Regions from separate parts of the Microbacterium sp. zg-Y818 genome, predicted to be linked through region 1. Evidence: predicted binding sites of a transcription regulator. Region 1 holds the regulator's gene; each other region holds the start of a gene.
What was found. Region 1 encodes LexA, which represses DNA repair genes until DNA is damaged. Its sites were predicted from a motif close to TCGAACANNTGTTCGA; they were not measured.
Positions count from the first base shown of each region.

Region 2: a site for LexA is predicted at 7,192-7,207, ahead of QNO21_RS11175 (HNH endonuclease signature motif containing protein). Genes of this name have one in related genera too.
Region 3: a site for LexA is predicted at 5,511-5,526, ahead of ruvA (Holliday junction branch migration protein RuvA). Genes of this name have one in related genera too.

Region 1 is NZ_CP126741.1:934,206-943,739, reverse strand. It holds gene QNO21_RS04215 (DUF1844 domain-containing protein) at 1-251, shown strand, start outside; gene QNO21_RS04210 (SseB family protein) at 343-1,128, opposite strand; gene priA (bifunctional 1-(5-phosphoribosyl)-5-((5-phosphoribosylamino)methylideneamino)imidazole-4-carboxamide isomerase/phosphoribosylanthranilate isomerase PriA) at 1,112-1,867, opposite strand; gene hisH (imidazole glycerol phosphate synthase subunit HisH) at 1,921-2,580, opposite strand; gene hisB (imidazoleglycerol-phosphate dehydratase HisB) at 2,577-3,188, opposite strand; gene QNO21_RS04190 (histidinol-phosphate transaminase) at 3,185-4,279, opposite strand; gene QNO21_RS04185 (LysM peptidoglycan-binding domain-containing protein) at 4,299-4,658, opposite strand; gene lexA (transcriptional repressor LexA) at 4,910-5,608, shown strand; gene metE (5-methyltetrahydropteroyltriglutamate--homocysteine S-methyltransferase) at 5,678-8,008, opposite strand; gene QNO21_RS04170 (methylenetetrahydrofolate reductase) at 8,005-8,964, opposite strand; gene QNO21_RS04165 (S9 family peptidase) at 9,177-9,534, shown strand, end outside.
Region 2 is NZ_CP126741.1:2,380,696-2,390,229, reverse strand. It holds gene QNO21_RS11210 (serine hydrolase domain-containing protein) at 1-1,029, opposite strand, end outside; gene QNO21_RS11205 (N-acetylmuramic acid 6-phosphate etherase) at 1,124-2,053, shown strand; gene QNO21_RS11200 (ABC transporter substrate-binding protein) at 2,078-3,370, shown strand; gene QNO21_RS11195 (carbohydrate ABC transporter permease) at 3,429-4,382, shown strand; gene QNO21_RS11190 (carbohydrate ABC transporter permease) at 4,382-5,278, shown strand; gene QNO21_RS11185 (BadF/BadG/BcrA/BcrD ATPase family protein) at 5,275-6,252, shown strand; gene QNO21_RS11180 (NUDIX hydrolase) at 6,383-7,123, shown strand; gene QNO21_RS11175 (HNH endonuclease signature motif containing protein) at 7,229-8,812, shown strand; gene QNO21_RS11170 (LON peptidase substrate-binding domain-containing protein) at 8,717-9,340, opposite strand; gene QNO21_RS11165 (DUF427 domain-containing protein) at 9,414-9,534, shown strand, end outside.
Region 3 is NZ_CP126741.1:1,289,385-1,298,918, reverse strand. It holds gene QNO21_RS05955 (aminotransferase class I/II-fold pyridoxal phosphate-dependent enzyme) at 1-906, opposite strand, end outside; gene QNO21_RS05950 (pyridoxal phosphate-dependent decarboxylase family protein) at 966-2,348, opposite strand; gene QNO21_RS05945 (YebC/PmpR family DNA-binding transcriptional regulator) at 2,450-3,217, shown strand; gene ruvC (crossover junction endodeoxyribonuclease RuvC) at 3,279-3,869, shown strand; gene QNO21_RS05935 (HNH endonuclease signature motif containing protein) at 4,002-5,441, shown strand; gene ruvA (Holliday junction branch migration protein RuvA) at 5,548-6,180, shown strand; gene ruvB (Holliday junction branch migration DNA helicase RuvB) at 6,173-7,228, shown strand; gene QNO21_RS05920 (preprotein translocase subunit YajC) at 7,304-7,756, shown strand; gene secD (protein translocase subunit SecD) at 7,800-9,527, shown strand; gene secF (protein translocase subunit SecF) at 9,527-9,534, shown strand, end outside.

The sequences.
Region 1 (9,534 bases):
TGAGCGCCGCCGCCGTGAAGGTCGGGCTCGCCGACGACCCCGACACGCAGATGGACCTCGATGAGGCGCGCAAGCTCATCAACGCGCTGGCCGGCCTGATCACCGCCGGTGCCCCCGAGATCAGCGACATGCACGCCCGCTCGCTGCGCGACGGCCTGCGCTCCCTGCAGCTGGCATTCCGCGAGGCGTCCGTGGTCCCCGACCCGATCGGCAAGGGCCCCGGCGAGAAGCTGACCGGCCCCGTCACCTGACCTGTCGCGAGTGAGTATTCGTGGTCGCGAGTGAGTACTCGCGGTGAATACTCACTCGCAGCGGTGAATACTCACTCGGCGGCGTGAATACTCACTCGGCGGCGCGGAGGAGCTTCACGGTCAGCGAGTCCACCAGCACCGCGACCCTGTCATCGGCGGCCCAGCGCGCGGCGAGGCGCTGCAGCACGGCATCGAGCTCTGACTGCTCGAGGCCCGCGATCAGCTGCAGCCGCACGACGAGCTCCGGTCCCCGCAGGCGCGCATCGGGATCCCCCGGAGCCACCGACAGGTCGAGCACCGCCAGCTCCCCGCCGATGCTCTCCTGCAGGCCGCGGTACACCTCGGGCGACGCGAAACTCGGCTCCCACGGACGCCCCTGGCCGATGGCCCAGACGGCAGGGCGGCGCAGCACGAACTCCGTCTCCGACGTCGGGTCGATGACGATGAGGTCGGTGTCGTCGTTCGCCGCGGCCAGCGCCGTGCGCACACCGTCGGCGGGAACGGGCCGCGCCGTGGCATCCCACCGCTGCATCGCCGTGACCGAGGTGAACACCGGCAGCACGCGACGCCCGTCGGGCGCTGCGACCGTCACGATCGACAGCTCCTGCGTCTTGTCGACCGTGAGGCCCGTCGGCCCCACCCCCTCGTCGCCCTTCTCGGCGACGAGCGGGATCAGCAGGCGTGCGCTGCGGTAGGCGTCGACGACCGCGGCCTGATCGCCCTCTCCCGCGCGGAACGCCGTCAGCGCCGCCAGCAGCGCCGGATCGGCCGAGCCGTCGTCACCGGCGTGGGGGTTGGCCTGGAAGGCGCGCCCCTCCCACGGCACGCCGGCTGAATCGCCGGAGTTGCCGCAGTGGTCGTCAGGCGCCGGCGACATCCAGCGCCTCAGCGAGCGTGAAGGCCCCGGCATAGAGCGCCTTGCCCACGATGGCACCCTCGATGCCGAGCGGCACGAGCTCACGCAGCGCAGCGATGTCATCGAGGCTCGAGATGCCGCCGGATGCCACGACCGGCTTCGGGGTGCGCGTGGCCACTTCGCGGAGGAGTTCGAGGTTCGGACCCTTCAGGGTGCCGTCCTTGGTGACGTCGGTCAGCACGTACCGCGTGCAGCCGGCCTGCTCGAGGCGGTCGAGCACCTCCCAGAGGTCGCCGCCCTCACGCGTCCAGCCGCGCGCCGCGAGCGTTGTGCCGCGCACGTCGAGCCCCACCGCGATCGCGTCGCCGTAGCGCGAGATGACGTCGGCCGCCCACTCGGGGTTCTCGAGCGCCGCCGTGCCGAGGTTGATGCGGGAGGCCCCGCTCTCGAGCGCCGCCTCCAGCGACCGGTCGTCGCGGATGCCACCGGACAGCTCGACCTGCACGCCCTTGACATTGCGGACCTGCTTGATCACCTTGCGCAGGACCGCGGTGTTGTTTCCCCGGCCGAACGCGGCGTCGAGGTCGACGAGGTGAATCCACTGCGCACCCTGGCGGGCCCAGGCCATCGCAGCGTCGACGGGGTCGCCGTAGGTCGTCTCGGATCCCGCCTCGCCCTGCGTCAGACGCACGGCCTTGCCGGATGCCACATCGACGGCAGGGAGGAGGATCAGCTCAGGGGTGGACGCGAAATCGTTCATGGCTCCAGGGTGCGGGCTCGGGGGCGCGGCGAAAGCCGCGACAGCACGGGTGGTCAGACAGTAGTGCGGCGCAGCGCGCCGATCCAATTGGACAGCAGGCGGATGCCGGCTTCGCCCGACTTCTCGGGGTGGAATTGGGTCGCCGACAGCGGTCCGTTCTCGACGGCGGCGAGGAAAGGGGCGCCGTGCCGGCTCCAGGTGACGGCGGGCGCCGGGAACGGCGGGATGACGTCGAGCGTCCAGGACTGGGCGGCATAGGAGTGCACGAAGTAGAAGCGCTCCTGTTCGATGCCGCGGAAGAGCACCGAGCCTTCGCCGGGTTCGACGGTGTTCCAACCCATGTGCGGCAGCACGGGGGCGTCGAGCTCGGTGACGGCACCGGGCCACTCCCCCAGCCCCTCGGTGTCCTCGCCGCGCTCGACGCCGTGCTCGAACAGCACCTGCATGCCGACGCAGATGCCGAGGACCGGAAGCCCTCCCGCCAGGCGACGGTCGATGAGCTCGTCGGCGCGGCTGGCGCGCAGGGCGTCCATGACCGCGCGGAACGCTCCGACGCCTGGAACGACCAGCCCGTCGGCATCGCGGATCAGGCCGCGGTCGGCCGTCAGACGGGCGTCGGCACCGGCGGCGATAAGTGCCTTCACCGCGGAGTGCACGTTGCCCGACCCGTAGTCGAGCACCGCGACGAGCGGCCGGTCGGGGGCGTCGCTCACAGCGCGCCCTTCGTGCTGGGCACGCCCTGCACGAGCGGGTCGAGGGCCTTGGCCTGGCGGAACGCGCGCGCGAACGCCTTGTACTCCGCCTCGGCGATGTGGTGGGGGTCACGACCACCCAGCACGGTGACGTGCACGGTCATACCGGCGTGGAAGGCGATCGCCTCGAACGTGTGGCGCACCAGCGAGCCGGTGAAGTGGCCGCCGATGAGGTGGAACTCGTACCCGGCGGGCTCACCGGTGTGCACCAGGTAGGGGCGTCCGCTGATGTCGACGACCGCCTGCGCGAGCGCCTCGTCCAGCGGCACCAGGGCGTCGCCGTACCGCGAGATGCCGCTCTTGTCGCCGAGTGCCTCGCGGATCGCCTGACCGAGCACGATTGCAACGTCCTCGACGGTGTGGTGGGCGTCGATGTCGGTGTCGCCGGATGCACGCACGGTGAGATCGGTCAGCGAGTGCTTCGCGAAGGCGGTCAGCAGGTGGTCGAAGAACGGCACGCTCGTGTCGATGTGGCTGCGGCCGGTGCCGTCGAGATCGAGTTCGAGCTCGACGGTGGACTCGCTGGTCGCGCGGCGCACAGACGCGGTACGCGCCTCGGGACGGGTCATGGCGTCGAGTCTATCGAGGCCAGCGCGTCGAGGAACGCGGTGGTCTCGGCCTCGGTGCCCGCCGTCACCCGCAGGTGCCCCGGGATGCCGACATCGCGGATGAGCACCCCCCGGTCGTACAGCGCCTGCCAGGTCGCGGCGGGATCATCCACGCCCCCGAAGAGCACGAAGTTGGTCCACGATTCGTGGGGCTCGTACCCGAGCGCCTGCAGGGTGGCAGAGATGCGGTCGCGCTGCGCGACGATCTCGTCGACCATGCCGAGCATGACGGGCGCGTGTCGAAGGGCCGCCGTCGCCGCCGCCTGCGTGAGCGCGCTCAGGTGGTACGGCAGACGCACGAGCCGCAGGGCGTCGATCAGCGCCGGATCGGCGGCCAGGTAGCCCACCCGGGCGCCGGCGAAGGCGAAGGCCTTGCTCATGGTGCGTGAGACGACGAGGCGCTCCCTGCCCGGCAGCAACGTGATCGCCGACTGCTGATCGTGGGGCGCGAACTCCGCGTACGCCTCGTCGACGACGACGATCCCGTGGCTGGCCTCGTAGACCGCCTCGACGACGTCGAGCGGCAGCGGCGTGCCCGTCGGGTTGTTCGGCGCGCAGAGGAAGATGACGTCCGGCGATGCGTCGGCGACCTGGGACGCCGCGTCGGACGGGCTCAGGGTGAAGTCGTGCGCCCGGTGGCCGGCGATCCACGAGGCCCCCGTCCCTCGGGTGAGCAGCGGGTACATCGAGTACGTCGGGGCGAAAGAGAAGGCGGTGCGTCCCGGGCCTGCGAACGCCTGCAGCACGTGCTGCAGGACCTCGTTCGATCCGTTGGCCGCCCAGATCTGTTCAGGGCCGAGGCCGTGTCCGAGGTACTCGGCGAAACCCTCGCGCAGCGCCGTGAACTCGCGGTCGGGATAGCGGTTGATCTCGCGGAGCGCCCGGGCCACCGAGTCGAGGATGTCTCCGGCCACCTCGTCAGGGACGGGATGGGTGTTCTCATTGACGTTCAGGGCGACGGGCAGAGCCGCCTGGGGTGCGCCGTACGGGGTTTGGCCGCGCAGATCCGCGCGGAGGGGCAGGTCGTCAAGACTCACGATCACCCCTCCCATGCTAGAGCGCATGGCGCGATCAGCGGTCGGCGGAGTACTCCAGCGGGATCGACAGGCGCTGCCCGGCGGCGACGGCCGAGGTCTCGAGCGCGTTGAGGCGCACGATGGCGTCGATGACGTCGCGCGGATCGGCCTTCGGTGCCACCTCTTCGGCGATGCCCCAGAGGGACTCGCCGGTCGCGACCGTCACGGTCTCGAAGCTGCCGGCGGGTGCCGAGTCGGAGACCGTCGCCAGCGCTCCCCCTCCGCTGAGCACGGCGACCGTGACGGCGGCGACGGCGGGCAGCGCGGCGGTGCCGACGAGCACGCGTCGACCGCGAGAGGTGATCCGCAGCCGCGTGGCGGACGGCGTGGGTCCGGCGAGCTGGATGGTGGTCATGAGTCCTCCTGTGTCGCGATCTTCGCATCCGACTCTCGGCCGGGAGAGCCGGATGCGAAGTTCTCTTCCGAAGTTATCTTCGAAGTTATAGGCTGTCAAGCACGAAACTCGCTCGGAGATCGATCGCACGCGACACGCGCGCACCTCGACCTTTCGGCATCCGTCACCGGATACGGTTTCGATAGGAGCACCCCACCACGGACCTCCGACATTCGAAGACGCTGCCCCATGCGGCGAGACGGGAGAGGGCGATGACCGACGCGACACCGGCCGGCCGCGAGCGGGCTCAGGACAAGCCGCACACGCGCCGACGCAAGAGCCTGAGCGAGAAGCAGCTCGCGATCCTCGAGGTGATCCAGCGATCGATCGCGCGCCACGGCTACCCGCCGAGCATGCGGGAGATCGGCGACGCGGTCGGGCTGAAGTCGCTCTCGAGCGTCACCCACCAGCTCAACCAGCTCGAGCTCAGCGGGTACCTGCGCCGCGACGCCGGCAAGACCCGCGCCATGGAGGTGCTGATCGACCTGCCCGGCTCCGCCGGCGAGAACCCGGCCGACGCGGCACCGTCGGTGGGCGACGCCGCCCTCGTGCCGCTGGTCGGACGCATCGCCGCGGGGGTCCCCATCACCGCCGACCAGCAGGTCGAGGAGATCTTCCCGCTGCCGCGTCAGCTGGTCGGCAAGGGCGACCTGTTCATGCTCAAGGTGAGCGGCGAGTCGATGATCGACGCCGCCATCTGCGACGGCGACTGGGTGGTCGTCCGCTCCCAGGCGACCGCTGAGAACGGCGACATCGTCGCGGCGATGCTCGACGGCGAGGCGACCGTGAAGACATTCCGTCAGCGCGACGGTCACACGTGGCTGCTGCCGCGCAATAGCGCCTTCGAACCGATCCTGGGCGACGAAGCCGTCGTGCTGGGCAAGATCGTGGCGGTCCTGCGGGCGATCTGACGCAGAACGACAGGGAGGGGATGCCGCGACGACTGCGGCATCCCCTCCTGCGTCCCCCCGCCGCTCGCGTCACACGCGCGCGGCCACCTGATCGCGCACACTGCGCGTTGCCGCGACCAGATTCCGCAGCGACTGCACCGTCTCCTCGTAGCCGCGCGTCTTGAGCCCGCAATCCGGATTGACCCACACCTGTCCCACGGGCAGCTCGTCGACCGCTCGTCGCAGCAGCGCCGCGATCTCGTCCGTCGACGGCACGCGCGGAGAGTGGATGTCGTACACGCCAGGCCCGACGCCGCGGGCGAAGCCGGAGCGGCGGATGTCGGCGATGACCTCGCCGCGGCTGCGTGCGGCCTCGATCGAGGTGACATCGGCATCGAGCGCCGCGATCGCCTCGATGACGACCGCGAACTCCGAGTAGCAGAGGTGCGTATGCACCTGGGTGGTCGGAGCGGCGCCGGCGGTGGCCAGCCGGAACGACGCGACGGACCAGTCGAGGTACGCCGGCTGGTCGGCCGCCTTCAGCGGCAGCAGCTCCCGCAGCGCGGGCTCGTCGACCTGCACGATGCGCAGGCCCGCGGCCTCGAGGTCGGCGATCTCGTCGCGCAGCGCGAGCGCGACCTGGTCGGCGGTCTCGGCGAGCGGCTGGTCGTCGCGCACGAACGACCACGCGAGGATCGTCACCGGGCCCGTGAGCATGCCCTTGACGTGCTTCGCCGTGAGACTCTGCGCGTAGGCCGACCAGGCGACGGTGATCGGGGCCGGACGCGCGACGTCGCCCCAGAGGATCGACGGCCGGGTCGCGCGTGAGCCGTACGACTGCACCCACCCGTTGCGCGTCACGGCGAACCCGTCGAGGTTCTCGGCGAAGTACTGCACCATGTCGTTGCGCTCCGCCTCGCCGTGCACGAGCACGTCGAGCTCGAGCTGCTCCTGCAGTGCGATCACCTGCCGGTTCTCCTCGCGGAGGAACTCTCGGTACCGTTCGCCATCCAGACGCCCCGCAGCGTGCGCGGCGCGGGCGCGGCGGATCTCGGGCGTCTGCGGGAACGAGCCGATGGTCGTGGTCGGAAGCACGGGCAGTCCCAGCGCCGCGCGCTGTGCCTCTTCGCGGTCGCCGGCCGCCGCACGACGGTAGTCGCCGGGCGCGAGCCCGGCGGCGCGGGCGCGGACGGAGCCGTCGCGCACCCCCGGCGCCGCACGCCGGTCGTCCAGCGCGTGTGAAGCGGCGTGGAGCTCGTCCTCGATCGCCGCCCTGCCCCGCGAGAGGCCGCGCGCGAGCGTCACCACTTGACCGACCTTCTGATCGGCGAAGGCCAGCCACGACGCCAGGCGGGGATCGAGATCGGGCTCGTCCGAGACGTCGTGCGGCACGTGCTGGAGCGAGGTGGAAGTGGCGGCGGCCACTCCTGCGGCACCGAGGCTGCGCAGCGCAGCGAGACGCTCCCACGCGGCATCCAGATCGCCGCGCCAGACGTTCCGGCCGTCGATGACGCCGCCCACGAGGATCTTGCCCCCCAGCCCGTCGACGACGGGCGGCAGGGAGCCGCGGTGCAGGTCGACTGCGATGGCCTCGATGGGAGCGGCGGCCAGACCCGCCCACGCCGAAGGTGAGAGCTGCGCGTAGCCGGCGGCGACCAGGATGGCGGGACGGTCCGCTGCCGAACCCAGCACGGCGTAGGCGCGCGCAGCCGTCTCGGCCAGGCGCTCCGGCGCCGCCGGCAGGCTCTCGCTCACGAGTGCGGGTTCGTCGAGCTGCACCCACTCCGCTCCGGCGGCACGCAGGGTCGCGAGGAGATCCCGGTACACCGGCAGCAGGTCCTCGAGGCGGCTGAGCGGGTCGAAGCCCTCGGGCGCGGCATCCGTCGCCTTGGCCAGCGCGAGGAGGGTGACGGGCCCCACGACGACCGGGCGAACGGTCACGCCGTCGGCCTTCGCCTCGGCGACCTGGCGGGCGAAGCGGTCCGTCGACAGCGCGAACGCGGTCTCAGGACCGATCTCGGGCACGAGGTAGTGGTAGTTCGTGTCGAACCACTTCGTCATCTCGAGCGGCGCCCGGTCGCCGTCACCGCGCGCGGCGACGAAGTATGCCGACAGCGGAATGGCGCCGTCACCGTCGCGCAGGTCGGCGAAGCGTGCGGGCAGAGCACCGACAGCGACCGCGGCGTCGAGCACCTGGTCGTAGAACGAGAAGCTCTCCGGCACGGACGAGTCCTCCCGCCCGAGCCCGAGTTCGACGAGCCGCTCGCGCGCGCCACGGCGCAGGTCGGCAGCGGCGCGCTCGAGACCCGCTTCGTCGAGGGTTCCGGCCCAGTGCGCTTCGACGGCGGTCTTGAGTTCGCGGCGCCGCCCGATGCGCGGGTAGCCGAGGATCGTGCCGTCGGGGAAGGTGGCGGTGGTCATGATGCGGTCTCCTTGTGTGGGGTGAGGATGCCGGCCTCGCCGAGGACGGCCAGGACGACGCGGTGATCGTTGAAGGCATAGAGGTGCACGCCGGGCGCGCCGTCTGCGACGACCTCGCTCGCCAGCCGGGCAGCCGCGGTCACGCCGATGTCGCGTTGGCCCTCGGCGGTCGGCTCGACCTCGAGGGCGATCGCCAGCTCTGCGGGCAGCTCCTCGCCCGTCAGCTCCAGCACCCGGCGGAGGCGCGCGGGCGAGGTGATGGGCATGATGCCGGGGAGGATCGGGATGTGGACGCCGGCTGCCCGTGCCCGCTCGACGAAGGCCAGATACACGTCGGGATGGAAGAACAGCTGGGTGATCGCGAGCGTGGCACCCGCGGCCTGCTTGGCCAGCAGCGCATCGAGGTGCTGGCCGGCATGCCGCGACCGGGGATGCCCCATCGGGAACGCCGCCACGGCGATCTGGGCGCGCTGGCGGGGCTGCACGCGGGCGGCGCCGGGAAGACCCGGGATCGCCGCCTCGGTGTAGGGGGCCCGCTCCGCCTGCACGCGATCGATCAGCTGCACCAGCTGCGCGGCGCTTTCGAGGTCGCCGAGGAAGGCCTCATCTTCGCCGACACCCGCCGGCGGGTCGCCGCGGAGGGCGAGGAAGCTCGTGATGTCGGCGTCGAGGAACTCCCGGATGAGTGCGGTCGCGCCGGCGTAGGTGTTTCCGACACAGGTGAGGTGCGCCAGCGGCTCGACCGACGTCGTCTGCCGGATGTGGCGCAGCACCGCGAGGGAGTCCCCGCCGGTCGACCCGCCGGCTCCGTAGGTGACCGAGAGGAAGCTCGGGCGCTGCTCGGCCAACATCCGGATCGTCTCGCGCAGCACCTCGGCTGCCGCCGGTGTGCGCGGCGGGTAGAGCTCGAAGGAGAACGGCACCGCCGGTGCGCTCGCCTCGGGCAGCAGGCTCATCTCGCCTCCTCAGGCGTCAGGGGACGCGGCCCATGCGGCCGCATCCACGCATCGTGTGCGTTTCTCGCGGGCGGGTGCCGGGCTCGGCTGTCGCTCCTGGCCTGCCCCCGTGCGGGGCGAGGCGACGATGGGCCAACGGTAACCAGGTCGCTCCTCCGGCTGCGGTCCTGTGACGATCCGTGCCGTTGTGTGTCGCCGCGTAACGTGGGGGCATGGTCGACGTCCTTCCCTACGGTTCCTGGCCCTCTCCCCTCTCGGCTGCGGAGGTCGCCGCGGCATCACCGCGGATCGAGGGGGCGACCTTCGTCGGTGACGGGGTGTGGTGGGGCCAGACCGTGCCCAGTGAAGGCGGTCGCACCACCGTGCGTCGGCGCAATCCGGACGGTGCGGTCTCGGACGTGCTCCCCGCCCCCTGGAACGCGCGGTCCCGCGTGCACGAGTACGGCGGCGGATCGTGGGCGGCCTCGCCCGACGGCACCCTGTTCTTCGTCGAGAAGACCGACCAACGGGTCTATGCGCTGCCCGCCGCTGGCGAGCCGACCCCGCTCACCCCGGACGCCGGCGACGTGC
Region 2 (9,534 bases), 1.4 Mb from region 1:
GACCCGGCGACGCATCGCCTGGATCGGCTCGGCCGAGGTGCGCTGCGGATGCACCCGGTTGGTCAAGAACACTACCGACCGCCGCCCCCGCGGCTCGGTCGCGACGGCGGTGCCCGTGAAGCCGGTGTGGCTCACGGTGGGCCGCCGCAGTCCACCCGTCCACGTCTCGTCGATGCGCGGCCCGAGCGCCTGCCCGTACCCGTCGTCGGCGACGGCGACCGGTGTGGTCATCGCCCGCGCGACGGATGCCGGCAGCGCACTGTCACCGGGCGGCAGGCGCAGCGCCTCGGCGAGGCGCAGCAGGTCGCGCGCGGTGCCGAAGAGGCCCGCGTTGCCGGCCACCCCGCCGAGCGCCCAGGCGGTCTCGTCGTGCACCTCGCCCTGCACCATGCCGCGCGCCGGGTCGGTCTGGAACTCGGTCGCCGCGACGCGGTCGCGCAGCACCGCGGGCGGCCGGAATCCCGATTCGCGCATCCCCAGCGGCGCGAGCACGCACCGCTCGGCCAGCACGTCGAGCGAGGCGCCCCCCAGCGCCTCGGCGGCCAACCCCGCCCAGATGTACCCGACGCACGAGTACCGGTGCGCGCCCGGGGCGTCGACGCGCCGCGCCCCGGTCCGGAACCGCGCCGCGCCGGGGTCGGGGGAGCGGTCGTGCCATTCGGGCGGGAACCCCGCGGTGTGACTGAGCAGGTGCGCCACGGTGACGTTCTGCAGCGAAGGCTCTGCGAATTCCGGCAGCACCTGAGCCACGGGCAGCGACGCGTCGCCGCCGCGCTCGTGCAGCAGCGTCAGCAGCGTCGCCGCGGTCACGAGCTTGGTGATCGAAGCGAGGTCGAAACGGGTCGCGGCATCCGCTTCTGGCCACGCCTCGGCGGCCGGGGCGCCCTCCGCGTCCCACGCGCGGGTGCGGCCGACGGCGTGCTCGGCCACCACCTCGCCGTCGATGGCGATGAGCAGTGCGGCGGCAGGGAAGACGCCGTCGTCGAGGCCCGCCCGGAGGACCGCATCGATGTCGTTCTCGTTACGCACATGAAAAAAATAACCGAGAACCTTTGCAAGGGCGACAGTTTTGTCCATACTGGGTTCTCGACCACCCGATGACGTGTTAGGACGAGTCCGGCCGATGCCTGTGCACCCCCTTCCGCTGCCTCCCACCGAGCTGCGCCTCGACGCGTCGACCCACCTCGACGCCCTGGCCAGTCTCGAGGTGCTGCGCCTGCTCAACGCGCAGGACCGGGTGGCTGTCGACGCGGTCGAGGCGATCCTGCCGCAGCTGGCCGAGGTGGTCGACGTCGCCGCCGAGCGGTTCCGCCGCGGCGGCACAGTGCACTACTTCGGCGCGGGCACGTCGGGGCGCCTGGGCGTGCTGGATGCCGCGGAACTGCTGCCCACGTTCAACCTCGAGCCGGAACGGGTCATCGGCCACATCGCCGGGGGACCGGCGGCGCTCGTGAAGGCGGTGGAGGATGCCGAGGACTCCGAGGCCGCCGGCCGTGCCGACGCCGCGGGCCTCGGCCCCGACGACGTCGCCATCGGCCTGGCCGCGAGCGGCAACACCCCTTACGTCGGCGGCGCACTCGCCGCCGCGCGCGACGGCGGCGCCTACACCGTGCTCGTCTCCAGCAACCCGCAGGCCGCCCTGGCGCCGCTCGCCGACGCGAACATCGTCGTCGACACCGGACCGGAGGTGCTCACCGGCTCCACGCGACTGAAGGCCGCCACGGCCGAGAAGCTCGTGCTCAACGGCTTCTCCACCGCGCTCATGGTCGCCGTCGGGCGGACGTGGTCGAACCTCATGGTGTCGGTCGTGGCCACCAACGCCAAGCTGCGACTTCGGACCGTGCGCATTCTGCAGCAGGCAGCCGGTCTCGACGAGCAGGCCGCGCGCGACGTGCTCGCCGCCGCCGACGGCGAGCTGAAGACCGCGATCGTCGCCGCGCTCGCCGACGTGGCGCCCACCGATGCCCGTGCCCTGCTCACCGGCAACGACGGGTCCGTGCGCGCCGCGCTCGCCGACGCAGCCCCGCGCACCACCGAGTCGTACCCGACCTGATCACCCACACCGAAGGAGAACCCCATGAGGACACGCTTCCTCACCACCGCCGCGCTCGTGGCGGGGTCCGCGCTCGTGCTCAGCGCCTGCGCGCCAAGCGCGAACAGCGGCGACGACGACACCGCGGCGACCGAAGAGGACGTCACGCTCACCGTCTGGTCGTGGCGCACCGAGGACGTCGAGGCCTACAACACCATCTTCGACGTGTTCGAGGAGCAGAATCCCGGCATCACCGTGGAGTTCGAGGCGTTCCAGAACACCGAGTACAACCAGATCCTCACCACCGGGCTCGCCGGCAGCGACGGACCTGACGTGCCGATGGTGCGCGCCTACGGGCAGTTGCAGCCGAACATCGAGGCCGGCCAGCTCGAGCCCATCGACGGCGAGGTCGAGGGACTCGACGCCATCGCCGAGAGCGTCATCGCCGGCGCGAAGGGCAAGGACGACGGAAAGATCTACGCCGTGCCGCTGGCGACGCAGACGCTGCAGATGTTCTACAACAAGCAGATCTTCGACGACAACGGGCTCGAGGTGCCCACGACGTGGGATGAGTTCATCGAGGTCAACGAGGCGCTGAAGTCCGCAGGCATCACGCCGATGGCCCTGGGCGCCAAGGACGACTGGGTGCTGCCGATGTTCGCCGATGTCATGGGAAGCGCCCGCTACGGCGGGTCGGACTTCGAGCAGAAGGTGCTCGCCGGCGAGACCGACTTCACCGACCCCGACTACGTCGCGTCGCTCGAGATCATCTCGGAGGTGCAGCCGTACCTCACGCCCGACGTCGTGGGTGTCGGCTACACCGACAGCCAGATCCAGTTCACCTCGGGTCAGGCTGCGCAGTTCCCCGGCGGCTCGTTCGAGATCGCGACGTTCCGCAACCAGGCGCCCGACCTCGAGTTCGGCTCGTACCAGGTGCCGCTCCCCGAGGACGCCGTGCTCGACCAGCCCGTCTCGCCCGGTTACGCCGACGGCAACTTCGCGATCAACGCCAAGTCGAAGAACAAGGACGCCGCGTTCACGCTGCTCAACTGGCTGGCAACCCCCGAGTTCGGCCAGCTCGTCGCCGACGAGCTGAACCAGTTCTCGGCGATCCCCGGAGTCACCTATTCCGACGAGGTCATGCAGGAGGCGTGGGACAACTACGAAGCCAGCCAGGCCCCGTACCTGCTGCTGGTGAACTTCCGTTATGGCGAGCCGCTCGGAACCGCCGTGCTCGGCACCGAGATCCAGCGGATGTTCCTCGGCGAGGTGGATGCCGCGGGTGCGGCGGCCAACCTGCAGGCAGGCATCTCGCAGTGGTTCACGCCCGGGCAGTGACCCGCGCCCCCGACGTCGTCAGCTGACGGCATCCATTCAACGAGGAGTGACGAAGACCATGTCCGCCATCGCCCTGCCGAAGGCGCGCCGCAAGCGCGTCACCACCGGCGTGACCCTGTCCCGCCGGGCGGGCATGGTCTTCGTCCTCCCCGCGCTCGTGCTGTTCGCGGTGTTCATCGCCTATCCGCTGTTCACCGCGCTCAGCTACTCGTTCTTCTCGTGGACGGGCATCGTCCGCGGCGACTTCGCCGGGGTCGACAACTACGTCACGCTGTTCACCAAGCTGCCTTACAGCACCGACATCCCCAACGCCTTCGTCCACAACCTGATGCTGTTCTTCGGGGCGATGGTGTTCCAGAACACCGTCGGGCTGGGTCTCGCGGTGCTGCTGCACCGGATGGGCCGGCTCAAGCGGTTCTTCCAGACGATGTACACGCTGCCCTACCTGGTCTCGCCGCTGGTGATCGGCTACCTCTGGTCGCTCATGCTGTCGCCGCTGTTCGGTCCGGTCAACGCGGTGCTGCGCGCGGTGGGGCTCGAGCAGTTCGCACAGCCGTGGCTGGGCAACCCGCAGACGGCGATCTGGGTGGTCGTGTTCGTGACCGCTTGGCAGTGGATCGGGTTCCCGGTGCTGCTGTACGGCGCAGCGCTCGGCGGAATCCCGCAGGAGCTCGATGAGGCCGCGTCGCTCGACGGCGCGACGTCGTGGCAGCGGTTCCGCTCCGTCACGCTGCCGCTGATGATCCCCGCGATCGGCACCGTGAGCGTGCTGACCTTCATCGGCGCGATGGAGGCCTTCCCGATCCCGTACGCCCTGGGCGGTTCGCAGGGCAACCCCGCCGGCGCCACCGACGTGCTGAGCCTGCTGTTCTACCGCACCGCCTTCGAGTCGGGGTCGTCGAACGCGATCGGCACGAGTTCGGCGATCGCGACCCTGCTGTTCCTCTTCATCTTCGGCATCGCGGTGGCCTTCACCGTCATGCTGCGCCGGGCAGAACGGAAGCTCTTCTGATGACCGCCACGCTCACCCCCACGACACGCTCGCGGCGCGCGGCATCCGCCGCCGGGGAGGCGCCCCGCAACCGCCCCCGCGCCACGGCGGGCGGGTTCGCCGCCAGCACGTTCCTGTGGCTGTACGCCGCGATCTCGATCGCGCCGCTGCTGCTCATGGTGTCCAACTCCCTGCGTACGACGCAGGACATGGCCCAGCACCCCCTCGGCCTGCCGCTGCCGCCGAACTTCACCAGCTACCAGAAGGCGTGGGTGACGGCGTCGTTCGACACCTACTTCTTCAACTCCATCTTCGTCACCGTGGCATCGGTCGTCCTGTCCACCGCCGTGTCCCTGCTGGCCGCGTACGCCTTCGCGCGCACGCGGTCGCGCATCTTCACCACGCTCGAGGGACTGTTCCTCTCGGGCCTCATGCTGCCGGTGTACCTGGCGATCCTGCCGCTGTTCTTCCTGCTCGACTCGGTCGGCATGATCTCCAACCTGTGGGGCCTCATCCTGGTGTATGCCGCTCTCGGCATCCCTTTTTCGACCTTCGTGCTGGCGGCGTTCTTCCGGCAGCTGCCGATCGAGCTCGACGAGGCTGCCCGGTTGGACGGGGCCGGACCCTTCGCAACCTTCTGGCGGGTCCACCTGCCGCTGGTCAAACCCGCGATCGCCACGGTCATCGTCTTCCGATTCGTGCCGGTATGGAACGACTTCTTCTACCCGCTGATCCTCATCCGCGACCGTGACGCGTACACGCTGCCGGTAGGCATCACCCGGTTCTTCGGTGAGTACCAGACCGACTGGGCGACCCTCTTCGCGGGGCTGACGCTGGCGACGATTCCGCTCGTCGTGCTCTTCCTCTTCGCCACCAAGCAGATCGTGTCGGGCCTGACCGCGGGCATGAGCAAGTGACGTCGTTGCTCGGGCTCGACATCGGCGGTTCGGGGAGCCGGGTCGGGTTGCGCCTCGAGGGTGCGCCCTCGGGGGAGCGTCTCGAGTTCTCGGGAGAGCGCATCGGCGTGACGGATGGGGGCAGCACGGTGCCGGGCGCCGTGACGTCGCTGGTGGCGCGGGCTGCGCAGGAGTGGCCGGAGGTCGTCGCGGAACTCGGCGGCGTCGGGGTGGGCGCGACGGGTCTGGCGACCCTGGTCGCCGAGCCGGAGCGGTTCGCCGCAGCCCTGTCGGCCCAGCTTCGTGAGCTGACCGGGCGGCCGGTGGCGGTGGCCGTGGCCGTGGATGCCGTGACCGCGCATCTGGGCGCGCTGGGCGGCGAAGCCGGGGCGATCGTGGCGCTCGGGACCGGTGCGATCGCCTTCGGCACGGACGGCCGCGACGTCTGGCGGCGGGTGGACGGGTGGGGGCACCTGCTGGGCGACCGCGGCGCCGGCGCCTGGGTCGGCCTGCAGGGACTCATCGCGGCGATGCGCGCCTATGACGGAGTGGATGCCGCAGGCTCCGAACTGCTGCGGGCGGCCCGGGAGCGACTCGGTGATCCGGTCACCTGGCCGTCGCAGCTGTACACCCGGCCGGATCGCGCCGGCGTGCTGGCATCCTTCGCTGCCGATGTGCTGGCACTGGCAGCCGCCGGTGACGCTTCGGCAGCGGCGATCGCGGCAGAGGCGGGGCGGGAGGCCGCGCGCAGCGGCGTCGCCGCGCTCGAGGGGTCGCTGCCTGCGGTGATCGCGACCACCGGGGGAGTGTTCCGTGCCGGGGGCCTGCTGGCGCAGGCGTTCGAGCAGACGGTCGCGGAGCTGCGTCCCGACGCTCGGGTGCAGCCGGCTGTCGGAGACCCGCTGGACGGCGCGCTGTTGTTGGCTCAGCGCGCGCGGGCGGGTGCGATCGCTACGCACGCGCCGTATGTCTGGGTCGGGGGCGGGACGGACTAGGGGGCTCCGTCCCGCCCTCGGCCCGGTCGGTGGGGGCGCTTCGTCTCGCTTCGCTCGCTCGCTCAGCGACCGGGGGTGGGGGGAGGGGCTGCTGACGCGCCGGCATCCGTCGGCGGCGTAGCCTGAAGCGATGCCTGTTCCGGACGCCCCTCACACCGCGCGCGCACAGCTGGCCGCGCTCGCCGCTGACGTGGAGCGTCGTCGGCGCAGCGAGCCGACCGTCGTGCCGTCGTTCGGGCCGCTCATCGATCTCCCCGTCGCACCCGGATCACGGCCCGCGGCGGTGCTCATCCTCTTCGGTGTGCTGGATGCCACGCCCAGCGAGCGCGCCGCCGCCGACACCGCGGTCTCGCGCGACCTCGACGTGCTGCTGCTCGCTCGGGCGGCGACCCTGCGGTCACACCCCGGGCAGGTCGCGTTCCCCGGCGGCCGGGTCGATCCTGAGGACGACGGGCCTGTCGCCGCGGCCCTGCGCGAGGCACAGGAGGAGACGGGCGTCGACCCGGCCGGGGTCGAGGTGCTCGGCGCGCTCGAGACCATTCCGCTGGCATTCTCGCGACACCTCGTCACCCCGGTGCTCGGGTGGTGGCGGCATCCGTCGCCCGTGCACGTCGTCGACGAAGGCGAGTCCGCAGCTGTCTTCCGCGCGCCCGTGGCCGACCTGCTGAGCCCGGCCAACCGCGGCGTCACGGTGCTGCGCGACGGCGCGCGCACGATGCGCGGGCCCGCCTTCCACGTCGGTCAGGGTCCCGAGGCGCACCTCGTGTGGGGGTTCACGGCGATGGTGCTCGACGTGCTGTTCGACCGCCTCGGATGGACCGAGCCGTGGGATGCCACGCGCGAGTTGCCGCTGGAGCGCCCGCCGCGGTGAGGCAGTAGGGGCGGGTTCCCTCCCCGGCTCGGGGGTCGCCCGACCCATGCACAGCTTACCGGCCACTATCGAACAAATGTCCGACGGTGGCGGCATGATGAGGGCATGACCTTCCTCACCGAGTTTGCGACGAGAGCGCAGGCTGTCAGCGGCCACCGCGACCTCGACGTCGTGCCCGGTGAGCTGTTGGCGGCGGTGCGCGCTCTGTCCGATGACGACGTGCTGGCCGTGTTCGAAGAGGCCGCCGCCGTCATGGGCTGCCTCGAGCGGCTGACGGTCGTCACGGCCGCGGTCATCGCCGAGCGGTCCGCCGCGCCGCACGGCGGGCTGGCCGGCACACGCGGCCATCGGTCGCCGGTCGCCCTCATCCAGGAGATCACGGGCGGGTCGCGCGCGGATGCGACGCGGGCGGTGCGCGTGGGCGCGTCGCTGCTCGACGACGCGTGCGGTGCGGGCTCCACCGGTGACGGCGGCGAGGACGAGCGGACGCCGCACGCCGCGATCGCACCGTGGCATGCCGACCTGCGCCAGGCCATGCTCGCGGGGGTGGTGACCACCGCGCAGCACGACGCGATCCGCCGAGGGCTCGGCGAACCGCCGGACTCGGACGACGCGAAAGCGGTCTGGGCCGTCGCCGCAGAGCAGCTCATGGGCGAGGTGCCGGGGCTCCCGGTGGAAGAGGTGGTCAAGCGGGCGCGAGCAGTGCGGGACGCGCTGGACCCCGCCGGTGCCGAGGACCGGTTCGCGCGGCGGTTCCAGGGACGGTCTTGGCGCATGTGGACGGACGGCGAAGGCGTACACCACGCCCGCATCGACTTCGACGACGAGATGTTCGCGTGGGTCGACTCGATCATCGGTGCGGCACTGCGTCCGCGCCGAGGCGGTCCGCGGTTCATGACCGAGGCCGAGCGGGCCGACGCCGATTCACTCGTGCGCGATGGGCGCACGAACGAGCAGCTGACCTACGACCTCATGATGGACGTCGTTCGAGCGGGGGCTCTGGCCTCGGCCGAGGACGTGTTCGGGGCGCGTCAGCCCGGTGTGCGGCTGGTAGCGGTGCGGGATGCCGTCGGCGCGCGTGACGCGTTCGGGCGTCTCCTGGGCGTCGCGCGCGTCGAGGACGGGGGTGCGGCACTGCCGGGTTCGGTGCTCGACAAGGCGCTGTGCGAGACCGCCAGGGTGCTCGTGAGCGTCGACGGCGCCGGGAACCCGCTCGATGTCGGGCGCGAGCAGCGACTGTCCACGGCGAAGCAGCGGCTCGCCCTCGCCGCCCGTGACGGCGGATGCATGTGGCCCGGCTGCGACCGCCCACCCTCGTACTGCGAAGCGCACCACAGCGACCACTGGTGCGCGGAGCAGGGCCGCACCGACGTCGACCGCGGAATCCTGCTGTGCCGGTTCCATCATCTGCTCCTGCACAACCAGGGGTGGAAGATCACGCGCGACGGGCGGGGACCGTTCCTTCTTCATCCGCCCGGCGGCGAACCCATCGTGCTGCGGTCGAAGTCGCCGGTGCGGTGGGCGTGGGACCCACCCCCCGATCGCGCGGGCTGGCGCGCCGCGTTGACCGAGGCGCATCCGCGACCGGACAGATCAGCCGAGGTCGTCGGCGGGTGGGCGTGTCAGCAGGGGCTCGATGTCGAGGGTCAGGTCGATGATCTGCCGCAGCAGCCCGCCGAGCGTCGTTGAATGCAGCAGCGTGAAGCGGTCCAGCTCACCCAGCGGGGCGATCGCGGCGAGCTGCCACGAGGACTCGACGGGGTCGGGGGAGAGCTCGGTCTCGGCATCCCACCGCACGTTCTCATCGTCGGCGGCGCGCGCGAGCACCCGCCGCACGATGCTCTCGGCCTCGTCGCGCAGCGGCGTCAGCGCGTCGGACCACTCCAGCGGCGGCACGGGCGACACCTCCGCCACCGGGTACGGGTCATCGGGCAGCCACCGGTCGACGGTGATGCGCTCGGCGCCGACGGCCACCACCTGCAGGTCGGTCGCGGTGGGGGCCACGCGCACGAGGCGCGCGATCGTGCCGATGCCGCTGCGCTGCTCGCCGCCGCCGGCCTCGGGACCGCGCTCGATGAGCACGACGCCGAACTGGGGCTCCTCCTCGTCGAGCAGGCGCCCGATCATCGTGAGGTAGCGCGGCTCGAAGATGCGCAGCGGCAGCGGCGTGTAGGGGAGCAGCACGCTGCCCAGCGGGAACATCGGCACGCCGGTCATGGCGACAGTCAACCACCGGTGCGCGCCGCGGGAGCCCTAGCGGCGCATCTCACCGCATTCATACAGTGAGGCCATGACCCACCCCCGCCCCGATCCCGTCGACCCCGGCCAGGAATCGGTCTGGGACTACCCGCGCCCGCCGCGCATCGAGCGCGTCGACACCCCCGTGACGATCGACTTCGGCGGCGTACGCA
Region 3 (9,534 bases), 360 kb from region 1:
CACGGCGAGGCACATGTCCGGCCCGAGGAATTTCGACACCGACCGGATGAGCGCCCAGCGACGGTGCCCCGGCGGGACGATCGAGTGGTACGGCCGGCGAGTGAGCAGCGAGAAGTGATCGTCGACGATCACGAGGGCATACGGGTGCGGCGCCAGCACCTCCCGCAGCTGCGCTGCGCGCTCGGGCGTGAGGCTCGCGCCGGTGGGGTTCTGGGCGCGGGGAGTGCAGATGACGGCGCGCACCCCGTGCGCGAGGGCGGCGCGGAGTCCCTCGACGGTCATCCCCTCGTCGTCCACCGGGACCGAAACCGGACGGTAGCCGCCGAGCCGCACCGTCCGCATGCTGGAGAGAAAGCACGGGTCCTCCAAAGCGACGCCGTCGTCGCGCACCAGAGCCTCGGCCAGCAGGCGCTCGATCGCGTCGACGGCACCGCCCGTGACCGTCACCTGCATCCCCTCCGGGTCCGGCACGTCAGGAGCCATCCACGCCCGTGCCCACCGTTCCAGGTCCGGGTCGACCACCGGCTCTCCGTAGAGCACCGGGCGCCCCGCGAGAGCGGCCAGCGCGCGCGAAGGGTCCGGGATCAGGGCGGGGTCGGGGTTGCCGTCCGCCACGTCGCGCAGGTCGCTGCCGTGCGCGTAGCCTTCCACCGGCATCGGCGAGGGTGCGCTCACGCGCGTGCCGCCGCGCCCGTGCCCGGTCACCGCACCGGCCTGCGCCAACAGGCGGTAGGCCGCCACGACCGTGTTGCGATTCACGGCGAGGCGATCGGCGAGCATGCGCACCGGAGGCAGCGGATCGCCGGGGGAGAGGCGCCCGCTGTCGACGAGCGCGCGGACGCTCTCGGCGATCTCCGCCGCCGAAGATCCCGTGATCGCCTGACCCGTTCCGCCCGCTCCGCCCATAACGGCCCCATGCTAGCGTCTGGCCTAGGCCAAACGGACGCACCAGGGCCGACAGGGCGTCAGATCGCCGTCGGCAGTTCGCGCACCAGGCGTGCGATCGCGTCCGCCGTGCGATCGATGTCGTCGGGCGCTGTCGCCCAGCTCGACATGGAGCAGCGCAACACCGCCTTGCCGCGCCACTGGGCACCGGTCAACGCGGCCGTGCCCTCAGCGAGGATCGCCGCCCCCAGCGCGCGGGTATCGCCGTCGGTGTCAAGCCGGAACATCACCTGTGTGTAGACGACGTCGTTGACGACGCTCACCCCCGGGATGCCGCGCAGGCGCATCTCCAGCTGCAGGGCGTTCCGGTGCAGCCGGGCGACCATCTCCGCCACCCCCGCCCGACCGAGGGATCTCAGCGCAGCCCACGCGGGCACGCCCCGCCCGCGTCGCGAAAGCTCGGGGGTGACGTCCCACGGGTCCAAGCTCGAGTGGATCAGGTAGTCGCCGCCCGCGTGGAAGAGGGCTATCGAGTCGGCGGGGTCCCGCACGATCGCCATGCCGCAGTCGTAGGGGACGTTGAGGGTCTTGTGCCCGTCGGTGGCCCAGGAGTCGGCCTCGCCGACGCTCTCGGTGAGGTGACGCAGCTCCGGCGCCGCCGCCGCCCAGAGCCCGAAGGCCCCATCCACATGCACCCATGCGCCGTGGCTGCGGGCGAGGGGGATCAGCTGCGCGAAGGGGTCGAACGCCCCCGTGTGCACTTCACCGGCCTGCAGGCACACGATCACCGGTGCGCCCTCTTCGGCACGCAGGGTCTCCGAGAGTGCCTCCGGCAACATCCGCCCCTCACCGTCCGAGGCGACCACGGCGATCTCGGCCGCGCCGACGCCGGCGAACCGCAGGGCACGGTCGACGGCGCCGTGGCGATCGGCACCCACCACGAACCGCAGCGGCGGCGCCCCGCGCAGACCGTCACGCGTCAGGTCCCATCCGGCCCGGCGCAGCACCGCGTGACGCGCCGCGGCCAGGCAGACGAAGTTGGCCATCTGCGCGCCGGTGACGAAGCCCACCGACGCATCGCGGGGGAGTCCCAGCAGCTCGCACGTCCACGCTCCGGCGATCCGCTCCAGTGCGACGACGGCAGGCGTCATGGTGCTGGAACCGGAGTTCTGATCCCACGCCGAGACCAGCCAGTCGGCGGCCAGCGCAGCCGGCAGGGTGCCGCCGATGACGAAGCCGAAGAACCGGCCGCCCGCGATACCCACCAGCCCGGGCTGCGCACGGGCGGCGAGCTCGGCGATCACCCGACCCGCGTCGACGGGATTCTCCGGCAGCTCCCGCCCGAAGGCGGCGAGCATGTCGTCCACATCTGCGCGTGGCCATACCGGACGTTCGTCGAGCTCGTCGAAGAACGCCAGCGCCGCGCGGTATGCCGCCCCCAGGGCGCGCTCCCTCTCGTCCATGCCGCCAGTGTGCTCCGCACCGGAGCGCCGCACCAGGCGCAGCGTTGCCGTGGTCGTCGCCGCCGTACACAGGCGCGGGCTCTGCCCATAGACTGTTCCGCATGTCCGGCCACTCCAAGTGGGCGACGACGAAGCACAAGAAGGCCGTCATCGACAGTCGCCGTGCCAAGTCATTCGCCAAGCTCATCAAGAACATCGAGGTCGCCGCCAAGCTCGGCGGCGCGGATCTCTCAGGCAACCCGACGCTCTACGACGCCGTCCAGAAGGCGAAGAAGACGTCGGTCCCCAACGACAACATCGACCGTGCCATCAAGCGCGGTGCGGGCATCGGGGGAGAAGCCGTCGAGTACACCTCGATCATGTACGAGGGCTACGGCCCCAACGGAGTGGCACTCATGATCGAGTGTCTGACCGACAACAAGAACCGCGCCGCGGCCGAGGTGCGCACAGCTCTGTCGCGCAACGGCGGCAACCTCGCCGATCCCGGCAGCGTCGCGTACAACTTCACCCGCAAGGGCGTCATCGTGGTGTCGTCTGAGAACACCACCGAGGACGACGTCATGCTGGCCGTTCTCGACGCCGGCGCCGAGGAGATCCTGCCCCACGGGCAGGGGTTCGAAGTCATCACCGAGGCCTCCGACCTGGTCAAGGTGCGCACGGCGCTGCAGGATGCCGGCATCGACTACGAATCGGCCGATGTGGAGTTCGTCCCGAACCTCAAGGTCGAGATCGACGCCGACACCGCGCGCAAGGTCTTCCGTCTCATCGACGCGCTCGAGGACAGCGACGACGTGCAGAACGTCTTCAGCAACTTCGACCTCACGCCCGAGGTGCAGGGCCAGCTCGAAACCGACGACGAGAGCGACTGAACGCACCCACCGGACGGAGCGCCTGGGACGGATGCCACCACCCGCGGGCTAGCGTAGGCGGGTGGCATCCACCGGCACTCTCCGCGTTCTCGGCGTCGACCCGGGCCTGACCCGATGCGGCGTCGGGGTCGTCGACGTCGCGCGCAACCGCTCGGCGTCGCTGGTGCACGTCGGTGTCGTGCGCACCGAGCCGTCGCTGCCGATCGAGCAGCGTCTCGCGGCCATCGCTGCGGGACTTCGCGCGGTGCTCGATGAGCACCGGCCCGACGTCGTGGCGGTCGAGCGGGTCTTCGCCCAGCACAACCGCAGCACGGTGATGGGAACGGCGCAGGCCAGCGGCATCGCCCTGCTGCTGGCGGGGGAGCGGGGCCTGGTTGCCGCGACCCACACGCCCTCCGAGGTGAAGGCCGCTGTCACCGGCTACGGCGCCGCGGACAAGCTGCAGGTGCAGACCATGGTCGCGCGCGTGCTGCGGCTCGACGCGTTGCCCCAGCCGGCGGATGCCGCCGACGCGCTGGCCCTGGCTCTCTGCCATGCCTGGCGCGGTGGGCTGACGGCCTCTGCCTCTGGCTCAGGCTCTGGCTCTGGCTCGGCGACGCTGACGCCGGCGCAGCGGGCGTGGGCGAATGCCGAGCGTGTGACGCGGCGCTGAGGGTTTGGTTTTTGGCCGGTGTTAGGCGCCGGTTTCTCCACAGCCGGATGCCGGCAGAAGTTATCCACAATCGCCGTTTGGCCTGGGTTTTAGGCGCGGTCAATGTCGGTGGACCTCGGCAGAATTATGGGTATGAGCAGTTCACCAGCAGCCACGACGAGACGCGATACGCGCTCGCGTGGTGCGGTGCTGGGGGAGTTGGAGCGCACGAGGGCGCGGATCGCGGCGTTGCAGGCCGAGGAGCTGGGGTTGCTGGCGCGGGCGGATGCGATCGCGGCGGCGCGGACCGCCCTGGTGCCGTCCAGTGCGGGCCGGGAGCGGGAGATGCCGTTGCGGGAGATGGCCGCCGACGTCGCCGCGGTGTTGCGCCGGTCCGACCGTGTGATCCAGGACCGCCTGCACGACGCGACCGTCCTGGTGACCGGGTTCGCCGCGACCGTCGCGGCGTTGCGGGCGGGGGCCATCGACACGGCGCACGTGCGGATCATTCAGGATGCCGGGGTCCGCATCACCGACCCCGACGCGCGCGCCCGGTTCGAACAGGCCGCCCTGGTCGTCTGCGAGCGGGAGACACCGGGGCGGGCCAAGCCGATCATCGCGATGATCGCGCAGAACCTGCACCCCGTACCCCTCGCCGAGCGTCACGCCGAGGCTGCCGCCGGGCGGCGGGTGTGGGTGCGGGATCTCGAGGACGGGATGGCGGAACTTGCCGCGGTGCTCCCGGCGGCGTTGGCGTACGCGATCCACGACCGGCTCACCCAACACGCCCGCGAGGTCGCCGCCGCCCAGCGCGCCGCGGCCGCAGACGGGACGGACAGCGGGCCCGCGGCAAGCACGCCTGAGGACGGCGGCGCGGCCGCGCCTTCGGACACCGACGCCACGGGCACGGTGCAGGCACACCCGGATGAGCAGCCCGTGGCCGAAGAGCCGGCGGACACCGACGCAGCCGCGACCGATACCCGCACCGCCGACCAGGTCCGGGCCGACGTCCTCACCGACCTGCTACTCACCGGCCACGCCAGCACACCCGCCTCGTCCCGCAGCATCCCCGCGGGGCAGGCGATCACCGCGCACGTGCAGATCGTGATCCCCGTCGACACCCTCACCGGCGAAGGCACCGCGCCGGCCGAACTCATCGGGTACGGGCCCATCGACCCCGATACCGCCCGGCACCTCGCCGCGACCACGGACCTCTGGGAGCGGGTGTTCACCTCCCCGACCACCGGCGCCGTGCAGCACGTCGACACCTACCGGCCCAACCGGGCACAGCGCAGGCACCTCGACGCCCGCGACGAGCACTGCCGGTTCCCCGGATGCCGAAGGCCCGTGTACTACTGCGACCACGACCACACCCTCGACCACGCGCGAGGCGGACCCACCGCGTTGTGCAACCTCGCGAACCTCTGCGTCCGGCACCACACCCTCAAACACGCCAGCGCCTGGACCGTGATCCAGAAGCTGCACGGCATCCTGGAATGGACCAGCCCCACCGGGCGGACCCACCTCGACATCCCGCGACGCGTGCTCGAATTCACCGCCCTGGCCGCAGCCGAGGGCCCACCACCGTTCTGAGAACGCCTCGGCAACAGCCTGGCCGCGGGGCACCCGACAGGGCCGACCCCGGCCGCGGGCGCGTGTCGATAGAACAAACATCCGAAGGCGGCCGTAGGCTCGGAGCATGATCTCCTCCGCACGCGGTCGCGTGCTGCACCTCGATCCCGACAGCGTGATCGTCGACGTCAACGGCGTCGGGTTCTCGATCGCGGTGACCCCGCAACTGTCGCGGAGCTTTCACGTAGGCGACGAGATCGTGCTGCACACGCACCTCGTCGTGCGCGAGGACGCCCTGGCGCTGTTCGGGTTCGCCACCCGCGACGAGCTCAGCGTCTTCCTCCAGCTGATCAGCGTGTCGGGGGTGGGGCCCAAATCCGCCCTCGGCGTGCTGGCTTCGCTGACCGTCGACCAGATCGCGCAGGCGGTCACCGCAGAAGACGACGCGCCGTTTCGTCGCGTGTCGGGAATCGGACCCAAGACGGCCAAGCTCATCGTGGTTCAGCTCGCCGGCAAGCTGCAGGCCCTCGGGCTCGGCGGCACGGGCGGGGCTGTCGCGTCGGGAAAGGCCGACGAGAAGGTCGTCGCGCAGGTCGTGGCCGCCCTCGTCGGCCTGGGGTGGAGCGAGCGGATCGCAGCGGAGGCCGTCGGCCCGGTGGCCGAGGCGGCATCCGAGCGCCAGCGGGGCGACGTCTCAGCGCTGCTGCGCCTGACGCTGGCCCAGCTGGGCCCCTCCCGCAAGGAGCCCGCCGGTGGATGAGACCGTGAACCCCGCCGAGCCGCAGGACGAGATCGAGCTGGCGGTCGAAGGTGCGCTGCGACCCAGCTCGCTGGCCGAGTTCGTCGGGCAGCACAAGGTGCGCGGCCAGCTGCAGCTGCTGCTCGAGGCGGCGCGCATCCAGCAGCGCCCGGCCGACCACATCCTGCTCTCCGGGCCCCCGGGCCTGGGAAAGACCACGCTGGCGATGATCGTCGCACACGAGAGCGACCGTCCGCTTCGCCTGTCGTCGGGGCCTGCAATCCAGCATGCCGGCGACCTGGCGGCGCTGCTGTCCAGCCTGACGCCCGGCGAAGTGCTCTTCATCGACGAGATCCACCGCATGGCCCGCTCCGCCGAAGAGATGCTGTACCTCGCCATGGAGGACTTCCGCATCGACATCATGGTGGGCAAGGGTGCCGGCGCCACGAGCATCCCCCTCGAGCTGGCGCCGTTCACCCTCGTGGGCGCCACGACCCGCTCCGGCATGCTCCCCAATCCGCTGCGGGACCGGTTCGGGTTCACCGCGCACCTCGAGTACTACGAACCGAGCGAACTGGAACAGGTCGTGGAGCGATCGGCTCTCGTGCTCGGGGTCGGTCTTCCGGCACATGCGCGCGCCGAGATCGCGCGGCGCTCCCGCGGCACGCCCCGCATCGCCAACCGCCTGCTGCGGCGCGTGCGCGACTACGTCATCGTGCACGGCCAAGGCGGGCGCGCCAGCGCCTTCAACGGCGGGCCGGCGGCGACGCAGGCCGACGTCAACGCCGCGCTCGAGCTCTACGACGTCGACCCGATCGGGCTGGACCGGCTCGACCGCGCCGTGCTCGACGCGCTCGTCCGGCGATTCCGCGGGGGACCGGTGGGGCTCAGCACCCTCGCGGTGACCGTGGGGGAGGAGGCCGAGACGATCGAGTCTGTGGTGGAGCCGTATCTGGTGCGCATCGGGTTCATGGGGCGTACGCCCCGCGGTCGCATCGCCACCCCCGAGGCATATGCCCACCTGCGCGTTCCGCACGCCGAAGGGGCGCTGCGCATCGATGACCTATAATCGCTGAAGGCTTTCGCCGCAACCTCTGCTGGGGTGCCTCACGGCATGCCCGAACCGAAAGGTGACCTCACCTCCATGGAATTCGCTGTCTTCTTCGCCGAGTACGGCCTCATCCTGCTGCTCGGCGCTCTGCTCGTCTTCATGTTCTGGAGCTCACGCCGTCGCATGCAGCGCCAGAAGGCCGAGCAGGAGGCGAAGGCGCGCCAGACGGTTCCCGGCGCCGAGGTGCTCCTGCAGGGCGGCCTCTACGGCACGATCGTGGCCTACGACCCCGAGAACCTCGACCAGCCGGCCATCGTTGAAATCGCGCCGGGTGTCGACATCAAGGTGCACAGCCAGGCGATCCTGCGCGTCGTCGACCCGGCCGAGGGCGTCGTCACCGAAGACGAGTTCATCGAGTCCGAGGCAGCCGAAGACGAGTACGTCGCCGATGTCGCCGACGGCGACATCACCTCGGTCGACGATGACCGCAACCGCGCATCGGGCGGCACAAACGACACCGACCCGGGCACCAAGCCCCTGGCCTGATCCGTCTCGCCGCTGCGGCGGCGCGCGAGAAAGCTGACCACACGTGGCCACTTCCACCCCCGTCCGGCACGCCTGGCGCGCGTTGACCGGACTTCTGGTCATCACCGCCCTCCTGTTCGGCATCAACGCGCTCGGCGTGTACGGCTTCGGCAAGAGCTCGTGGGTTCCGGAACTCGCGCTCGACCTGCAGGGCGGAACGCAGATCATCCTCGAAGCGCAGACCGAGGACGGCGCCGACCCCAGCACCGAGCAGATGAACCAGGCTGTCACGATCATCCGCCAGCGTGTCGACGCCTCGGGCGTCGGCGAGGCCGACGTCACCACCGAGGGCGGCCGCAACATCGTCGTCCAGATCCCGGGCGAGGCAGACGAAGCCACGCGCGAGCGCATCGAGGCCTCCGCGCAGCTGCAGCTCCGCGCGGTGCTGGCCACCGGCGCCCCCGCCAACACCTTCATCGGCGAGGACGGCAACGAGACGCCGTACCCGCAGCCCGATCCGTCACTGCAGGCGACCCCGTCCACGGAGCCCACCAGCGGCAGCGACCCGGCGTGGATCACCCCGGCACTCGAGGCGCAGTACCTCGCCTACGACTGCGCCGACCCGGCGAACGACCCCGCTTCCGCGCCTGCGGACCAGCCGCTGATCACCTGCGACCCGTCCGGCACCGTCAAGTACCTGCTGGGGCCCGTCGAACTCGACGGATCGTCGATCTCGGACGCCACCCACGGCATCGTCCAGCAGAACGGCCAGTGGGCGGTCAACCTCGTCTTCGACGATCAGGGCACCCGCGAGTTCGGTCAGATCAGCCAGCGGCTGTACGGCCAGAGCCCGCCGCTGAACCAGTTCGCGTTCATCCTCGACGGCTTCGTGCTGTCGGCTCCGTCGATGAACGCCGTCATCCTCGACGGCAAGCCGCAGATCACCGGAAGCTTCACGCAGGAGAGCGCCAAGGTGCTCGCCGACCAGCTGAAGTACGGCGCGCTGCCCCTGAGCTTCGAGGTGCAGAGCTCGAGCACGATCTCGGCGACGCTCGGCTCCCAGCAGCTGCAGATCGGCCTCATCGCCGGACTCATCGGCCTTCTGCTGGTGGCGTTGTACTCGGTCGCGGTCTACCGCGCGCTGGGCTTCATCATCATCGCGTCCCTGCTGGTGATGGGTGTGCTCACCTACATCTCCCTGTGCATCCTGGCCTGGCGCATGGGCTTCCGTCTGTCACTCGCCGGCGTCGCGGGCGTGATCGTGTCGATCGGCTTCACCGCCGACTCGTTCATCGTCTACTTCGAACGCATCCGAGACGAACTGCGCGACGGCAAGAGCATCACCAGCGCCGTCGAGGACGGCTGGTCCCGCGCCAAACGGACGATCTACATCTCGAAGTCGATCAACGTCCTTGCCGCTGTCGTGCTGTACATCCTCGCCGACGCGACGGTGAAGGGATTCGCCTTCACGCTGGGTCTGACGACCGTCATCGACGTGCTCATCTTCATCCTGTTCACCCACCCGACGCTGCAGCTTCTGGCACGCACCCGCTTCTTCGGATCCGGTCACCCGCTGTCGGGTCTGGACCCCGCCGCGCTGGGCGCCGTCTACCGCGGGCGTGCGCAGTTCCGCACGCCGATCGTCCCCGCCAAGGGGGGCGCCGGCAAACGCGCCGTCCGCGCCAAGGGTGAGGCCGAACGCCGGCAGACCATCGCCGAGCGCAAACAGGCCGAGCTCGCAGCCGCACGTCGCGGTGGCAATACCGACCGCACGAAGGAGGGGAGCAGCTGATGGGCGC